2 regions of the Virgibacillus sp. CM-4 genome follow, and region 2 is predicted to be linked to the other one. Evidence: a T-box and tRNA genes for the amino acid it is inferred to sense, from the RefSeq annotation. Region 2 holds a T-box; the other holds one or more tRNA genes.

Region 1 (8,776 bases), on a different contig from region 2:
AGATGAGTAATTTGAAAACTTGTATCACCCCATATTATATATATCATGCGAGAACAGGAAATATGTTCCAAAATGAAAAGGCTGTTGCCTATTCTTTCTTACAGCAAAAGCGCTTATCTTTTATTGGTATCCGTAGCCTAGATAATAATAATTAGGGTAGGGTTGCATGTATCCATATTGTGGAACAGTATACGGATAATTTGTATTAGTTTCAGGGTAATATGGCTGGGAATAACCTTGATGGTCTTCTCTTTCTCTTGTGCATTCATCCGTTGGTCCAATAATAACGGATTCGTTAATAGGAGCGATTGCTTCCTTCCAAGTTTCAGGATCTAAGCAATACGTATGTGCCATGATTTCAACAGGCGTTTTTGTAAGTATATCCGATCCAAGAATATATTCTGGATAAGGCGCATCAAAGATGGCAAAAAGATGCGTATTATTATTGGTTGCTTCCTCCCAATGCCACCATCCTTGAGGGATATTTGCTACTTGCCCAGGTGTTATAGGGATGTTAGAAACTTCATTATTGAAAGGATTAATTAGAGAGACAACAGCTGACCCACTGATACAATATACAAGCTCTGAAGCATTTTGATGATAATGAGGCTCAACAACACGTCCATTACTTAAGTAGATATCAAGCATCGACACATTACCTAGTGTATTTAATTCATTTCGTCCCAATTGATTAATGTAATTTTCATCATTTCTAGTAAATAAGCGGTTTTTGTTTACATCAGAAAAAAACGCTACACCTGGTTTTGTATAGTCCATATAAGAAGTTGGCATAAGTACGTTCAACTCCCTTTCATAATAATAGTTACAAACATATCCTATGTATGGGCGTTAAAAGTGTGACAGATGCCTAATAATTCGTATTTTAGTGGTTTCTTATGATTATTCGTCGATATATCACCATATAACAAACTACAAAAACTAGAAAAGCTAGAATACATAAACTCAGATAATACAACCACCCATCCCCAAGTAAATCTAATGGCGTTTTAGCTGTTGGAGAGGAGGATAGGTATAAATAGTTGGATTGAAATAGAGGATTAATGATAAAACCAATGAATATCGCATAAGCCAATAAATAACCATACGTTTCTAATACTGACCTAAATGTAATTGATTGTACTATAAATAACAGTAAAAATATACTTGTTAGCGATATGGCCATGTGATGAATAAAGAACTTCCAATAACGAAAATGGGGAAAATCATATGGGAGTTCAGGTGTAATTAATGCTAAAAGAGCTGGAATGAATCCAATATAAAAAGTAATGTAGGAGAGCTTCTGACTTTTCGTTGCCAAGGCAATAGCACCTGTAATACTAGCTATACCACAAAGATGAAGAGGTATATGCTCTTGTAAATTCCATATACCAGTTGTTAGTGTCCACCATTGGTAGCTGATTTCAGATAAAATTAAGATAGTGAATAAAAGCCAGCGTGTAAGTTGAACGAAGAATTTTTGGGTGTGTTGGTGATGGGATAAAGCAATAATCAAAACGAATTCCAACGATATAAATAACCAGTATAATTACATGACTAATACCAAATTGATTAAAGGGGGGAGTATGCATCTTCTATCCATCATTCCCTTCATTATGCCATTTCATCTTGACGTCGATAGCTAATAAAGGCGCTTTTCCCAGCTTGTAGGATGAAGCGCCTTTGTTCTCTGTTAACTATAAAAGTAAAAAGGATTAGCCTCCAATAATATGGTAACCGGAATCAACATGAAGTACTTCCCCTGTTATGCCTCTTGATAGTTCACTCATAAAGAATAATGTGGCATCTCCAACTTGATCTTGATCTACATTCTTACGAAGCGGAGCTTTTTCTTCAATCACTCCCATTTTTTCGTTAAAACCAGAGACTCCTTTTGCGGAAAGTGTACGAATTGGACCAGCTGAAACAGCATTTACACGAATCCCATACTTACCCATATCCTCAGCGAGGTAACGAACGCTTGCTTCAAGTGAAGCTTTTGCCACTCCCATCACATTATAGTTCTGGATAACTCGTTCTGCACCAAGGTAGGTTTGGGTAACAATGCTTCCACCTTCTGTCATTAATTCTTTCGCTGCCTTTGTTACGGCTACTAAGGAGTAGGCGCTAATTTCCTGTGCCAGTAAAAAGCCATCTCGCGAGGTGTCAGCATATTCCCCTTGTAATTCATCTCGATTGGCAAAAGCAACAGAGTGTACAACTCCGTGAATAGTTCCAATTTCATCTTTTATCGTGTTGAATGCACTCGTAATACTTTCGTCACTGGCAACATCACAGGATACGACTAATTGAGCTTCGATATCATGTTTCTCCAAAAGCTTTGTTAGCTTTTTGTATGACCGTTCTTGTCTATATGTAAATATAAGATTTGCTCCTGCTTTATGTAAGGATGATGTAATTCCCCAAGCAATACTTCTTTCACTTGCAACACCCATAATAACAATATTCTTTCCTTCTACTAAATGTCCCATCATCGAACCTCCATGATCATTTCTTTCATACATTATAACCTAATCCATATTTCGAAAGAAAGCCTTATCTATTTTGAAGTTATTTATCATCGTAACCTGCTTTATACTCGTCTATACAAACGAATAAAAAGAAATGATAAAAAAATAAAATTTACCCTTTACAAATGATATAGAACTGGGTATAATAAAATTCGTTGGTTTCGACGGAACTTAACAAAGACATCCAAGAATCGACATTTTTAAAAAGATATGGCCCGTTGGTCAAGTGGTTAAGACACCGCCCTTTCACGGCGGTAACACGGGTTCGAATCCCGTACGGGTCACCAATTTTTATTTTCTACATAATTGGTGCGGAGGATTAGCTCAGCTGGGAGAGCACTTGCCTTACAAGCAAGGGGTCGCAGGTTCGAGCCCTGCATCCTCCACCATATGCCGGCCTAGCTCAACTGGTAGAGCAACTGACTTGTAATCAGTAGGTTGGGGGTTCAAGTCCTCTGGCCGGCACCATTTTTTTAAAAAGCATGAATAAATAATAAATTGTGTGTTAACAATATGGAGGGGTAGCGAAGTGGCTAAACGCGGCGGACTGTAAATCCGCTCCCTCAGGGTTCGGGAGTTCGAATCTCTCCCCCTCCACCATATATATAGAATTGTTGGGCTATAGCCAAGCGGTAAGGCATCGGGTTTTGATCCCGTGTACCCCAGGTTCGAATCCTGGTAGCCCAGCCATTTTTTTGTTTCTAAAAGTTTTTTACATAATACAGTGTTTAATTTTATATGAGCCATTAGCTCAGTCGGTAGAGCAACGAGCAATATCTTCCACCGAATTAACTGCGAGTAACCCCGATGCACAATGCTTCCAAGAATAGGCTGGGAGAAGTAGGGGTAATTAAAGAATGATCTTATTTAGAAACAAATTAATTTCATATGAGCCATTAGCTCAGTCGGTAGAGCATCTGACTTTTAATCAGAGGGTCGGAGGTTCGAATCCTCCATGGCTCATCAAAGTATCATAACAATAAATAAGAATTAGAAATAAACAAGGTGTTATAACTGTAGCAGCCTTGTTTATTTGCATTTTACGGTGATTTTTTACATAATAGAAACAGTTATTTTTATATATAACATGTGGTATTATGTTACCATGTGCGAGGACTAGGGAATTCAGTAGAAAGATGAGTTTATATAACGAAAAAGTGTTAAATCGTGATATAATTTACTATAGATAAATGCCTTAAAAATTTTTTGACGTACGAAATTCTATGATAACGATATAAAGGATGATAGGCAATGGAAACCTCGAGGATTCCTGGTTTTTACAATAGATCGGTGGAAGGGCGCAGAGAACTTTTAAAAAGTATGGATGTGTTCTCGGAGGAAGAGCTGCAGGGTTTAGAAGCAAAAGAAGGTTTACCTACTGAAACAGCTGATAAGATGATTGAGAATGTAATTGGTACTTATCCCCTTCCGCTTGGATTAGGATTGAATTTCTTAATAAATGGGAAAGAATATGTAGTACCGATGGCAATTGAAGAGCCTTCCGTAGTCGCTTCTGCTAGTCATATAGCCAAAATTGTTAGAGATTCCGGCGGTTTTACTACTGAAGCAACCGAAAGAGTCATGATTGGTCAGATTCAGGTTGTAGGCTGCGAGGATTTTCAAAAAGCGAAGCAAGTATTAGTTAATCATAAAACATATTTGCTAAAACAAGCGAATGAAGCGTACCCAAGCATTGTTGCTAGGGGAGGGGGAGCTGAGGATTTGGATATTCGGATCCTAAATGAAGCATCGAATTCCTCTTATCAACAGATGCTAGTATTACATTTATACATTAATACATGTGATGCAATGGGAGCGAATATAATAAATACAATGGTTGAATCACTTGCTCCTTACATTGAAGAATTAACAGGCGGGAAAGTGTATTTGCGTATTTTGTCGAATTATGCTGATAAGTGTTTAGCTCGGGCAAAATGTGTTATTCCACCTGATATTCTTAAAACTGGGGATTTTACTGGGGAAGAGGTGCGTGATGGCGTTGTACATGCGTATGAGTTTGCTGCCTCTGATCCATATCGTGCTGTCACCCATAATAAAGGAATAATGAATGGGATTGATCCAATTGTAATTGCTACAGGTAATGACTGGAGGGCAGTGGAGGCTGGTGCCCATGCCTATGCTTCGCGCCATGGGCAATACAGTTCCATGACGTCGTGGTCCGTTGATCAAGAAGGGAATCTTGTCGGTGAATTAGAATTACCGATGTCGGTAGGGACAGTTGGAGGATCAATAAACGTACACCCGATTTCTAAGATTGCGCTACGCATGTTAAACGTCGAATCTGCCCAAGAGCTTGCACAGGTTATTATTGCCGTTGGATTAGCGCAAAACCTTGGAGCCCTAAAAGCGTTAGTTACAGATGGCATCCAAAAAGGACATATGGCATTACATTCTCGTTCTGTTGCCATAGCAGCAGGAGCTACTGGGGAGTTGATTGATATCGTTTCAGAAAAATTAGTAGAAGCAAAAGAAATCCGTGTCGGAAAAGCTAAAGAATTGGTGGAAGAGTATACAAAATGAGTGCAGAAAAAGCTACAACAACAGAAAAAACAGCTATAGGTATAGCTCATAGTAAACTAATTTTAATTGGAGAGCATGCAGTTGTACACGGGCAACCAGCTATTGCTATTCCATTTCCTTTAGTCGGTGTTGAAACTTCGGTAGAGTATATCCCTGGTTCAGTAATGATTGATACAACATTTTACCATGGCCCCCTTTCTACGGCACCTGAATCATTGCAGGGTATTGCACAATGTATTCAAGAGACGTTAAAACATATCAATATGCCGGCTGAGGACCTTGTTATTCGAATTAAATCTTCTATTCCTCCTGGTAAGGGACTTGGTTCAAGTGCATCTGTAGCTATTTCTGTAGTGCGATCGTTATTTGCTTACTTTGAAGAGGATTATACTGATGAAGATTTATTAACATTAGCTAATATATCCGAAACCTTTGCACATGGTGCACCTTCAGGAATCGACACATTGACGATTACATCACAGTCGCCGGTTTGGTATGAGAAAGAACATCCAATAGATTTTATAGAATTAAGTGATGATTTCCATTTTGTGGTCGCGGATTCTGGAAGAATCGGCGATACTCGTATGGCTGTAGAGTCAGTTGCCCAACTGTTAAAGATGGCTCCAAAGCGAATTCATCGCAAGCTTGAACGGATTGGCCAATTAACACACCATGCAAAACAGGCATTGGAGAAAAAAGGCAAACATATTCTAGGTCATATGTTAAACGAAGCTCAGAAAGAATTAGAGGCTTTAGGTGTAAGTGATGCAGGTTTAAATCGGTTAATACACTTCGCTCGTAGTGAAGGAGCATTAGGCGCAAAATTAACCGGAGGCGGTAATGGCGGTTGCATAATTGCACTTGCTCAAAATGAAGTACATTCAAGGCAATTAGCAGAAAAGCTGCGGAAGTTCGGTGCTCATGCAGTATGGCCATTTGTGCTAAAAGGAAATCAAGAGAAATAGTAGCTTGTGAATAGTGAAGGGGAATTATCATGAAGGCAACAGCTAAGGCACATACGAATATTGCCTTAATAAAATATTGGGGAAAGCGCAATGAACCCATTATATTACCGACAAATAATAGCTTGTCGCTTACCTTAGATGGATATTTTACGACAACGTCCGTAGAATTTGATGAAACACTTACAAAAGATCAATTTATCTTAGATGAACAAGTAATTACAGGTGAGCAATATGAGCGGGTTGCATCTTTTTTGGATATTATACGTAAGCTAGCGGGGAAGCAACTTTACGCAAGTATAACCTCTAAGAATGAAGTCCCTACGGCTGCAGGGTTCGCTTCTTCAGCATCTGGATTTGCTGCATTAGCAGCAGCGGGAACGAAAGCAATAGGATTAGGTTTAAGTAACATGGAGCTCTCCCGCCTAACTCGACAGGGGTCTGGTTCAGCATGTCGTTCGATTTACGGCGGTTTTGCTGAATGGCAAATGGGTAAGAAGGAAGATGGTTCCGATTCTTATGCGATTCCAATTGCTCCTGCAGAACATTGGGATATTCGAGTTGCTGCCGTTGTATTATCTTCGACAAAGAAAAAAGTTTCCAGCAGAGCTGGAATGAAACGAACGGTCGAAACTTCTCCATTCTTTCAAGGGTGGTTGGATAGCATTCCCCAAGATTTAACAACGATCAAAGAAGGTATTCGTCATCGTGACTTTCAAAAGGTGGGGGAAATAGCTGAGGCTAATTGCCTAAAAATGCATGCAACAACACTTGGAGCGAATCCCCCGTTTACCTATTGGCATGATACAACTATTGCTGTTATGCAAAAAATTCAAGAAATGCGTACACAGAATATACCAGTTTATTTCACCATTGATGCTGGTCCTAATGTAAAGGTGCTTTATTTGCCAGAATATGAGAAAATTGTCGAAGAAACGCTTCGTAGTCTATCTGGTGTAGCTGATATACGGTTAAGCAAGCCGGGACAAGGAGTAACCTATTTATAGGGGTTGAACATGTTGCAACAAACACCAATGACCATCAAAGTTCCAGGAAAGTTAATGGTAGCAGGCGAGTTTGCTGTATTACAGCCAAATAATCATTTGGTAGTAATGGCAGTAGATCGTTATGTGTATGCTACGATTCAACCAACGGAAACAAATGAAATTAGTCTACTCGATTTTCAATTAGAACAATTAGAATGGGAATTTACAAATGATCGTGTAAAGATTGACTGTGATGATATCCGAACAAGCTTTGTTGAAGAGGCGATGACGATTGCGATAAAGTATTTGAAGGAGCAGCGTATTGCAATAAAGCCGTTTCAATTAACGATTAAGAGTGAATTGGATGACACATCCGGTGTGAAATACGGACTAGGATCTAGTGCCGCAGTAGTAACTTCTGTAATTACTGCTATCCTGCATCAATCACTCCCCTATAGACCTAGCGCAAGATTAATCTTTCAACTTGCTGCTATCTCTCATGTGGTGACGCAAGGGAATGGCTCTGGGGCTGATGTAGCTGCATCATCCCATGGAGGCTTTCTTAACTATTCTTCGTTTCAGGCTGATTGGTTACGACATGCGTATCAAAATGCTTTATCACTAACTGACGTAGTAAATCAAAATTGGAAGTACTTATCCTTAGAACGCGTACAGCTGCCAGAAAATATACATATGTGTATCGGCTGGACTGGTAAACCGGCATCTACGGCGAGACTGGTCGATGAGATTTTGAAGTTAAAGACGGATAATTTAAGCCACTTTAATCAGTTTCTGTTGGAGAGTGAACAAGCGGTTACGAAGATTTTAAACGGAATGAAGGAAAATGATGCATCCTTATTTTTAAACGGTATTACGGAAAATCGTCATGCTTTAGCTAAAGTGGGGCGATATGCTAATGTGGATATCGAGACATCATTATTATCGAAGTTGTGTGACCTTGCCGAAGCTTATGGTGGTGCCGGAAAGCCTTCAGGTGCAGGAGGTGGTGATTGTGGAATCGCCTTTATGCCTTCGAAGCAACAAGCGGATCAATTGATTAAAGCTTGGGAAGAAGTGGGGATAAAACCACTTTCGCTTAAAGCAAACCCTTTTGGGGCAAGAAAAGTAGAGGTTTAAAAGAGATTCAGATAGTATCCGAATGGATAGTATCTGTTTTTTAGTTAAGAAGGAATAGTTACTGTCTGATATGAGTCGTTGACTAGATCACCAATAATCTAACACAAGCAAACCCATTTTATCTTGCTAATCCGACTCCATTGTATATATATACAGTCTAATGTTGAGTTGAGTCATCATGCGTATTTTGTCTACAATGGGAAAGGGAGGAGGCGATTACATGACAAAAAACAAAATTTCAATTATTGGTGTACCGATGGACTTAGGACAAAGCCGCCGTGGAGTCGATATGGGGCCAAGCGCACTGCGATATGCTGGAGCCATTGAGAAATTGGAGGAATTGAAATACCAAATTTATGATTTAGGGGACATTCCAATCATCCGTCCGGATAAGCCGAATACGGATCATGATAGTAAATTAAAGAATCTTAAACAAGTAGTAGAAGCCAACCAAAAGTTATCAGAAATGGTGGATCAAGAAGTAACAAAGGGGCATTTTCCACTTATTTTTGGTGGTGATCACAGTATTGCCATTGGAAGTTTAGCAGGCATTTCAAAACATTATGACAATCTTGGAGTAATCTGGTATGATGCTCATGGGGATTTAAACTCAAGTGAGACA
Region 2 (8,776 bases):
GTTACCATCTATGGATGATCTGGAGGAGAAATCTTCTTTAGACAGGTTAATGCAAGAAGTTAACACTTATTTGAATGACAATAATTTAAATGAAGTGATTGCTGCTAATCGAACGGACCAAGGAGTAGAGTTAATACTACAAGAACGTATTTTATTTGCTTCTGGTGAGGCAGAAATTTTAGATGAAGGAAAGCCGTTTTTAGATAAAATTGGGTCTTTGTTATTAGAGCTTCCCAATCATATTTATGTTGAAGGACATACGGATAATAGGCCAATTGCCAATTACCGCTATCCTTCGAATTGGGAATTATCTGGCGCTAGAGCAAGCAGTGTAATCCGCTACTTATTACAGGAGAATAACTTAGATAGCAATCGTTTTTCGTCCGTAGGCTATGCAGACACACAACCAATTGTACCTAATGACTCAGCTGACAATTGGAGTAAGAATAGACGAGTAGAGATTGTAATTTTAGAGCTAGAGGAAACAATAAGAGAAGGAGATAACCAGTAAACTGGTTATCTCCTTTTTAAGATTCTATGGTTTTCGTATATTTAAGTAGCTGAATTAATGTATTTTTGTTTTTCTCTGTAATTTCTTGCTTGCGTGGGATGATTGGTACTGTAGTTGGATCATCCTGCCAATTTTTCGGCAAAGTAACAGGGCTTTCATCTTGCCATTTTGATAACCATTGATCAGGTAAAGCTCCGTAAACGATTTCACCGTTAGACATTACATTCCATAGCTGTGCCCATGCTCTTGGAACTACTCTCCAAATATCATATCCACCACCACCCAGTGCTATCCATCTTCCTTTACAGTATTGATGTGCTATTTCGTGAGCTAAAAGAGGGATTTGTTCAAAAAGGCTCATTGTTCCACATAAATGGGTTAATGGATCATAACAGTGTGCATCAGCTCCGTTCTGTGTGATAATAACATCTGGTTTAAAAAAAGAAGCTATCTCTGTTAATGCGGTTTGATAAACCTCAAGAAAAGAAGCATCTTCAGTAAAGGCGTCGATTGGTAAATTAAAGGAAAATCCATGCCCATTTTTTATGCCGCGCTCATTAACATTACCTGTACCAGGAAACAGGTATCTACCAGTCTCATGAATGGAAAAAGTGCATACATCTGGGTCATCGTAGAAAGCCCACTGAACCCCGTCCCCATGATGAGCATCTGTATCGACATATAGTACGCGCAGATTATATTTTTTTCTTATATAACGAATGGCTACTGCGCTATCATTATAAATACAAAATCCAGATGCTTTGCGTTTAAAACCATGATGTAAACCCCCACCTAGGTTTAATGCATGTGTAGATTGACCAGTTAATACTTTATCAACGGCTTCAAGTGTACCGCCGACTAGATAGGCAGAAGCTTCATGCATTCCCTCAAATATTGGTGTATCTTCTGTGCCTAAGCCAAATGCCAATCCTTCTTCCGTTGATAATCGTCCAATACTAGCTTGCTTAACTGCTTCGATGTATGAACGGTCATGAAACAGGGCTAATTCATCATCTGTTGCTTTTCGAGGCAATAATATAGCTTCTGGTTTAAGCATATGAGCAGCTTCTAATAATTCTCTTGTTAATAAGAGTCTTTTTTGATTAAATGGATGGTCCCCATGGAAGTAATAATGTAAAAAATCATTAGAAAAAACAAATTTTGATGAACAAATCATTGCTTTGGACCCTCCAAATTATTTGGCCATAATAATTCATAACCTGCTTCACGAAGATCTTCTATGACGGGAAGCGGATTCATTGTTTGAATACGAAAAACTAATATTTTGTAATTAGGATCATCTTTAAACGGATAAACAAGTACTGAAATTATATTGGTCTTGCGCTTACTAAAAATGGAAGTTACTTCAGGAAGAATACCTGGCCGATGAGGAACTTTAACTTCGATATGAGAGCTTTGTACATGCGTTCCAGTTAATTGAATCATCGTATAAAGCATATCTTTTTCTGTAACAATCCCTACAAGTTGATTTTGTCGAATAACTGGAAGACAAGCAATTTCTTCTTCATAGAATACTTTCGCGATTTCTTCAACAAAATCTAAAGGGTGTATAGTAATTACTGGTTGACTCATGATGGTTTGAATTTCATGTTCTAATTCTCTTGAGGAGTTACCAGTATTAAGTATAGATGGACTTGCATCTCTTACATCTCTATCAGAAACAATCCCAATAACTTGATTTTGTTCATTTACGATGGGGATATGTCTTATATGATGTTCATGAAGTAGGTGTAAAGCTCTCTCAATGGTGGCCGTTGGAGGCAAGGCAATTACATTTGTTTTCATTATTTCTTCTACCAGCATTACAATCCCTCCCGCATATTTCGATATTTGTGTCGCTGTAAAAATCGAAGCGTATCAAATTGCGTTATTGAATCTGCTGTTACATTTTTACCGATCCGTACCATTAAACAATTGGCAGGGTGAGAAATTATTTCGGGATCATCTGTAGGAGCAGGTAGTAATCCACCAGCAGCCATCATTTTTTCCATTACTTTTCGATAATCCCAAATACTTAATTTTGTTCCATCTAAGTCCCAATGCCAATAATATTCGGTAGAAATGATGATATAATTTTCCATAAAGTCATCCATCATAGAAACTTCAAGTAAGCCAGATGCAATCTTAGCTCCACGAAAAGCAGGAATAACTTCAATAGCTCCTAATTCAAGTAAATCTTCCATCTCAAAGGTGGACCATCTTTCTAATGGATCGGGGTGTAAGTAGGTAACATACCCTATAATTGTATCTGCAGTTCTAGCAATAATGATCCGTGCTTCAGAAAATGTGGAAATCGTTATGATTGCTTCAAATTGTTTAGAAGCAGGACGAAAAGCCGTCAGCTCTTCATGAAATTCATATTTTTTTAGGTCACTTGCCTCAAGTGGTCCTTCGATAATTATGGTTCCTTCAGATGTCTCGCGCATGCTCGTGTAATAGCTTTTTTCATGCTTCATTGGTTCACCACCTGTTTGTATTGCGCTTACATTTATTATACAGCAAAATCCTTTGAATTTTTAGTAACATAAGCGAAAGATTTATAAAAAGAAAAGCTAGTAAAGAATGATCTTTACTAGCTTAATGGGCACATGCTTTATTGTCCTGTATCTTCGGATGAATCATTACTGGAGTTATCCTCTTCTTGCTTATTTTCGGTTTCTTCGTTGTTTTTGCTTTCATCGTTATTCTCTTTCTGTTGATCATCCTTTTTTTCTTTTGATTTCTCTTGTTTATCAGGTGTTTCCGGTTCTTTTTCCCCCGTATCGCCTATAATAATCTCTTTTGAAGCAGAGGATTCTACCCCAAAGTAGTCAACAGCTTTTACGTGATAACGTGCATCTCCATCGCCAATCTCAAATTCAGTCGATGTCGTATTTCCAACTCTTGTGAAGTTGTCCCCTGGTCCATTAGAACGATAAATTCGATAGCCTACAACATCGTCACTTCCTGATTTCTGCCATGTTAATTTGTTTCCAGACTTTTTCACATTCGTTGGTGCCTGAGGTGCTTTTCCATCATCTTCAAGCACATTGTTTGAATCCATATTTGGAGCACTTATTTTCTCCCACTTTTCCCTTTCTGTACGTGGGTACAACTGAGTTATATCATTCAACTTATCATAGCCATTACGTTTTAAAAATTCGGGATTAAAGGCTAAGCCATCTCCAGTTGTAAATTCACTTGGTGTATTTGGTCCAGCTGTTATAGCTTTTCCATTCACCATAACCGTACTGCCTGAGACTAAACTATCATCTTTTTCTGTTGGTACGTATTTGCTATTAAACAAGTCTGTCTTTACTAATCCGGCTTTTTCACAAAGCTCTGATGGCAGCATGCCTGAAATGGAACAATAGCTACGTTGGACGATGCCTTCCGGTCGTTGGAAATTAGCGCCTGGAGCAACTAATTCTGGATCCACATCAGATGCAGAGTTAATAAGTTCTGCCCATAATTTTATGTTTCGATTACTATAGGACATGCTGGTATTGTTAATTGGATAAGGGGTATCATATCCTATCCATGTTCCAAACGTTACATTTGGATTTGTAGCTACAAACCATGCATCATGGTAATCCTGAGATGTTCCTGTTTTGCCGGCCCAGTCGACACGCTGATATTTTAATTGACTGGTTAAGTAGCCTGCAGTTCCATTGCTGATTACATCACGCATCATATCAATAGTCAGATATGTTGTTTGTGGAGAAAACACGTTTACGGGATTAGGTTCATGTTCATAGACAATATCGCCATCATTTGTAGTAATCTTCTCAATCATATATGCATCTTCAAATTTGCCATTATTACCAAAGGTTGCGAAGGCATTAACATTTTCTTCAATTCTTGCTTCCATTGTACCTATGGATAAAGATGGATTTACGTGATCTGCTTTCGTCAGTGTGGTAATCCCCATTTTTTCTAAATATTTGGCAGCAGGATCTTGGTTAATGATTTTAGAATAAATTTCTGCAGCTGGAACATTATAGGAATTAACTAATGCTTTTCGAGCAGAAACGATCCCGTGATAGCCACCACCATAGTTACCAGGTTTTCCGTAATCCCATCCTGGCAATTGCTTTTTATAGTCAGCTAGCACACTTCCTGGTTGGATAACGCCTTCTTCCATAGCAGGTGCATAATCCAGAATTGGTTTAATTGTACTACCATTTGAGCGAGTAACCGTCTCTGAAATATAGTTTATGTTATTATTCTCATCATAGCCTCGACCACCAACAAAGCTGATAATCTTACCACTACTATTTTCAATTAGGATGCCCCCGGTTTGTACCCGTTCCTTGGTTTCTTCGACTTCACCGGTTTCAGGGTTTTCTTTTCTAACTGTACGGGTTGGGCCGTAATTTTCATAAGCTTGCGCTGTTTTCTGCATGGTATCATAAATATCTTTATTAATTGTAGTATGAATATGATAGCCCTGCATACGTAAATTGCGTTTCGCTAGCTGATTATACTCAGCTAATAAATCGTCATCCTTATTTAAATCTTCTTTGGAGTAACCATCTTCTTTAGCTAATTGTTGTGTCAAAATGTCTGTAGCTCTACGCTCAAGCTCAAATGTTAAATATGGATATTGTTCAATTGGTGATTTTGATTTATTGGTAAAGTCCTTCGTAATATCATATGCGACTGCTTCGTCATATTCTTCTTTTGTAATGTATTCGGCTTCGTACATGCGATGTAGAACCGATTTCATTCGATTTATACCTCGCTCTAAACTTTCTCCTTCTTTCATGTCCCCATTATTCGTAAAGGGGGTATAAGCAGATGGGCTCTGCGGTAAACCTGCTAAATAAGCTGCTTGCGGAAGGCTCACGTTTTTGGCATCGACCCCAAAGATTCCCTGTGCAGCAGTCTGTATTCCAGCAATGTTGTTACCGGAGGCATCTCTACCATAAGGAACAATATTTAAGTACGCTTCTAATATTTCCTCTTTATTAAAGAAACGTTCTAAGCGAAGTGCTAATAGTATTTCTTTTGCCTTTCGCTCAAAAGATACTTCGTCAGTTAGTATTTGATTTTTAATTAATTGTTGCGTTAACGTGCTGCCACCTGTTTTCGTGTTTGCGTTGGTTACTTCTTGCAAGACGGCACGTAAAATAGCTTTAGGTACAACTCCGTGATGCTCATTAAAGTATTCATCCTCTGTTGCAATAACAGCATCGATAAGCTGTGGAGAAATATTCTCTAAAGTGGTCTCTTCTCGGTATAGATCAGATCTTACATCGCCAAAATAAGTATCACCTGCAAAGTAGAGTTTCGATGTTTCTTCATAGTTATAGATATCTTGTTTCATAACTTCATAGGAACGAACTGGTTCATCCTTAACAAGCGAAGCAAAATAACCTGCTCCTAAACCACCGGCAAAAAATACCCCAATTAAACCGATAACAATGAAAAACAGGATAACATTCCAGACGACATTATATGAAATGCGTGTTGATTGCTGAATTTTTCCTGCTTTCCAGAGTGATTTGAGTTTCTCAATAAAAGGTTGAGAATTAATTTTTTCCATAAAAGGATGAGCTTTCACTTTGTTGATATATGTATGAAGCCTATGTTTAAAATTCATGACTAACCCTCCTAAATTCCTTATTCATTATAGCATACTAGAGAAAATTGGTATAACTGATTTTCGTTTATAAATTGCTTTTATTAATAAGATATGGTATAGATAGATAATAACCGAATATAAGATGCTGAGAAGGAACGGAGTAATTTTGCAAATTCCTGTATAGAGAACTAGCGGTTGGTGGAAGCTAGGTTAAATTTGTAAAGTGAATTACATTCTGGAGCAATTTCTTTATGATTAGAATGAAGAAACGGTGGCAACATCGTTAACAACCCCAAGTGGCATTGATGTGCAACAAGGGTGGTACCGCGTGTGAATAATAACTCGTCCCTTTTCGTAGAGGGAGGAGTTTTTTTAATGTCTGATACACTACGTTATCAGTTTTCAAAAAAATTATTGGAGTGTGAAAGAAATTGAATATTTTACAAGATCTAGAAACACGAGGACTTATTAATCAAGTAACAGATAGAGAGGGATTAGAAAAACATTTATCGGAAAATGAGGTTACTTTATATTGCGGATTTGACCCCACTGGAGATAGTTTGCATATTGGACATTTAGTTCCAATCACCATGCTGAAACGTTTTCAAAAAGCTGGTCATAAACCAATTGCATTGATAGGCGGAGGAACTGGAATGATCGGTGATCCTAGTGGTCGTAATACGGAGCGCTCTTTAAATGAAAGTGAAGTGGTTAAAGGTTACAGTGAGAAAATCAAACAGCAAATTGCCAGAATTTTAGACTTTGACAAAGGCGAAAATCCTGTAGTTTCAAGAAATAATCATGATTGGTTATCCAGTATGACAGTTATAGATTTCTTAAGGGATGCGGGAAAGCATTTTGGTATTAATTATATGCTTAGTAAAGAATCAGTGTCTGCTCGTATAGAACAAGGGATTTCTTATACAGAATTCAGTTACATGATTTTACAATCTCTTGATTATATGAAATTGAATGAAGAAGAGGATTGTACATTACAAATAGGGGGGAGTGATCAATGGGGGAATATTACAGCAGGAATGGAACTTATTCGTCGTTCTAGAGAAAATGAAAACGATGAAGTTAATGTCTTCGGTTTAACTGTACCACTTATTACCAAAGCAGATGGAACAAAATTCGGGAAAACAGCTGGCGGAGCCATTTGGCTTGATCCGGAAAAAACGTCTCCATATGAGTTTTATCAGTTTTGGTTAAATACAGATGATCGAGATGTTATTAAGTTTCTTCGTTACTTTACATTTATCGCTGAAGAAGAAATAGCAGAACTTGAAGATGAGATTAAGACACAGCCGGAGAAACGTGTTGCTCATAAACGTTTAGCTGAAGAAATGACAATACTTGTTCATAGTGAGGCTGCACTTAAACAAGCACAAAAAATCTCAGCATCGTTATTTAGTGGAGATATCAAACAATTAACTGCAAGTGATATTAAACAAGGGTTTAAAGATGTTCCAACCTATAATGCTGAAAATAAAGAAATCGGATTAGTCGATTTACTAGTTGGTGCAAAAATTTCTTCATCAAAGCGGCAAGCTAGGGAAGATATTTCAAATGGCGCTATATATATTAATGGAGAACGTGAGCAAGATGTAAACTATCATTTACAGGCTGATGACCGAATTGAAGAGACTTTTACGGTTATCCGTAGAGGTAAGAAGAAGTACTTTCTTATTACATTTGCATAGAACATATCATTTAAAACACAGGCATTGTCCTGTGTTTTTTATATTAACATACAACAACTCTAGTAAACATCGTTGGGAATTATTTGTACTTTCGAATTATTTGCTATAATAAAAATGAACTTTATATTCAATTCTGCTTTAAAGGAGGTATTAGAGATGGAAACCAAAACAGCTGTGTTGCGGGAATCAGGTTTGGCCCAACCGTATGCTGAAAGTAAACCGCTTACGATTGAAAACTTAGAATTGAAGAGACCTGAAAGAGGTGAAGTTTTAATACAAATAAAAGCCGCAAGTCTATGTCACTCTGATTTATCTGTGATTAATGGAAGCCGTCCTAGACCTTTACCAATGGCATTAGGTCATGAGGCAGCTGGTATAGTTAAAGAGCTTGGTGAAGGTGTAACCGATTTACAAGTTGGCGATCATGTTGTATGTGTGTTTGTACCTAGCTGTGGCCATTGCTTACCATGCCAGGAGGGGCGCCCCGCTTTGTGTGAACCAGCTGCTTATGCTAATAACGAAGGTACATTAATAAATGGAGGCATTAGACTGTATGCTGATAATGAACCAATTTATCATCATATTGGTGTTTCAGCGTTTTCAGAATACGCAGTAGTGTCCAGGAATTCATTAATTAAAGTCGAATCAAATCATTCTTTTGAACATCTTGCTTTGTTTGGCTGTGCTGTTATTACTGGTGTTGGTGCAGTTGTAAACACTGCAAATATTAAATTTGGAAGCACAGTTGCCGTGGTTGGATTAGGAGGTGTAGGATTAAGCGCATTGCTTGGTGCAAAAGAGGCTGGAGCAAGCCGAGTGATAGCCATAGATCTTAATGAATCAAAGTTGAAGCAAGCCAAAAAACTTGGCGCTACGGATATATTTAATTCCAACGATACCAATATAGTGAATAAAGTGAGAGAAGCAACAGCTGGTGGTCTAGATTACACATTTGAAACTGCTGGAGTCGTATCT

The links. A T-box is a leader RNA that pairs with one kind of tRNA and senses whether it is charged. The one in region 2 lies ahead of tyrS (tyrosine--tRNA ligase), so its partner is inferred to be a tRNA-Tyr.
Region 1: it encodes a tRNA-Tyr, which carries the amino acid that the T-box ahead of tyrS (tyrosine--tRNA ligase) is inferred to sense. The anticodon was not compared.

Annotation. Positions count from the first base shown of each region.
Region 1 covers NZ_AUQA01000003.1:18,605-27,380, forward strand. The annotation lists gene M948_RS31260 (cupin domain-containing protein) at 121-792, opposite strand; gene M948_RS31265 (YwaF family protein) at 884-1,525, opposite strand; gene fabI (enoyl-ACP reductase FabI) at 1,713-2,489, opposite strand; tRNA gene M948_RS31275 (tRNA-Glu) at 2,741-2,815, shown strand; tRNA gene M948_RS31280 (tRNA-Val) at 2,842-2,917, shown strand; tRNA gene M948_RS31285 (tRNA-Thr) at 2,921-2,996, shown strand; tRNA gene M948_RS31290 (tRNA-Tyr) at 3,044-3,128, shown strand; tRNA gene M948_RS31295 (tRNA-Gln) at 3,144-3,218, shown strand; tRNA gene M948_RS31300 (tRNA-Lys) at 3,419-3,491, shown strand; gene M948_RS31305 (hydroxymethylglutaryl-CoA reductase, degradative) at 3,780-5,069, shown strand; gene mvk (mevalonate kinase) at 5,066-6,034, shown strand; gene mvaD (diphosphomevalonate decarboxylase) at 6,064-7,038, shown strand; gene M948_RS31320 (phosphomevalonate kinase) at 7,048-8,154, shown strand; gene rocF (arginase) at 8,375-8,776, shown strand, end outside.
Region 2 covers NZ_AUQA01000006.1:27,420-36,195, forward strand. The annotation lists gene motS (flagellar motor protein MotS) at 1-511, shown strand, start outside; gene M948_RS33410 (acetoin utilization protein AcuC) at 528-1,688, opposite strand; gene M948_RS33415 (acetoin utilization AcuB family protein) at 1,685-2,335, opposite strand; gene M948_RS33420 (GNAT family N-acetyltransferase) at 2,335-2,988, opposite strand; gene M948_RS33425 (transglycosylase domain-containing protein) at 3,126-6,116, opposite strand; T-box leader at 6,237-6,451, shown strand; gene tyrS (tyrosine--tRNA ligase) at 6,530-7,801, shown strand; gene M948_RS33435 (zinc-dependent alcohol dehydrogenase family protein) at 7,958-8,776, shown strand, end outside.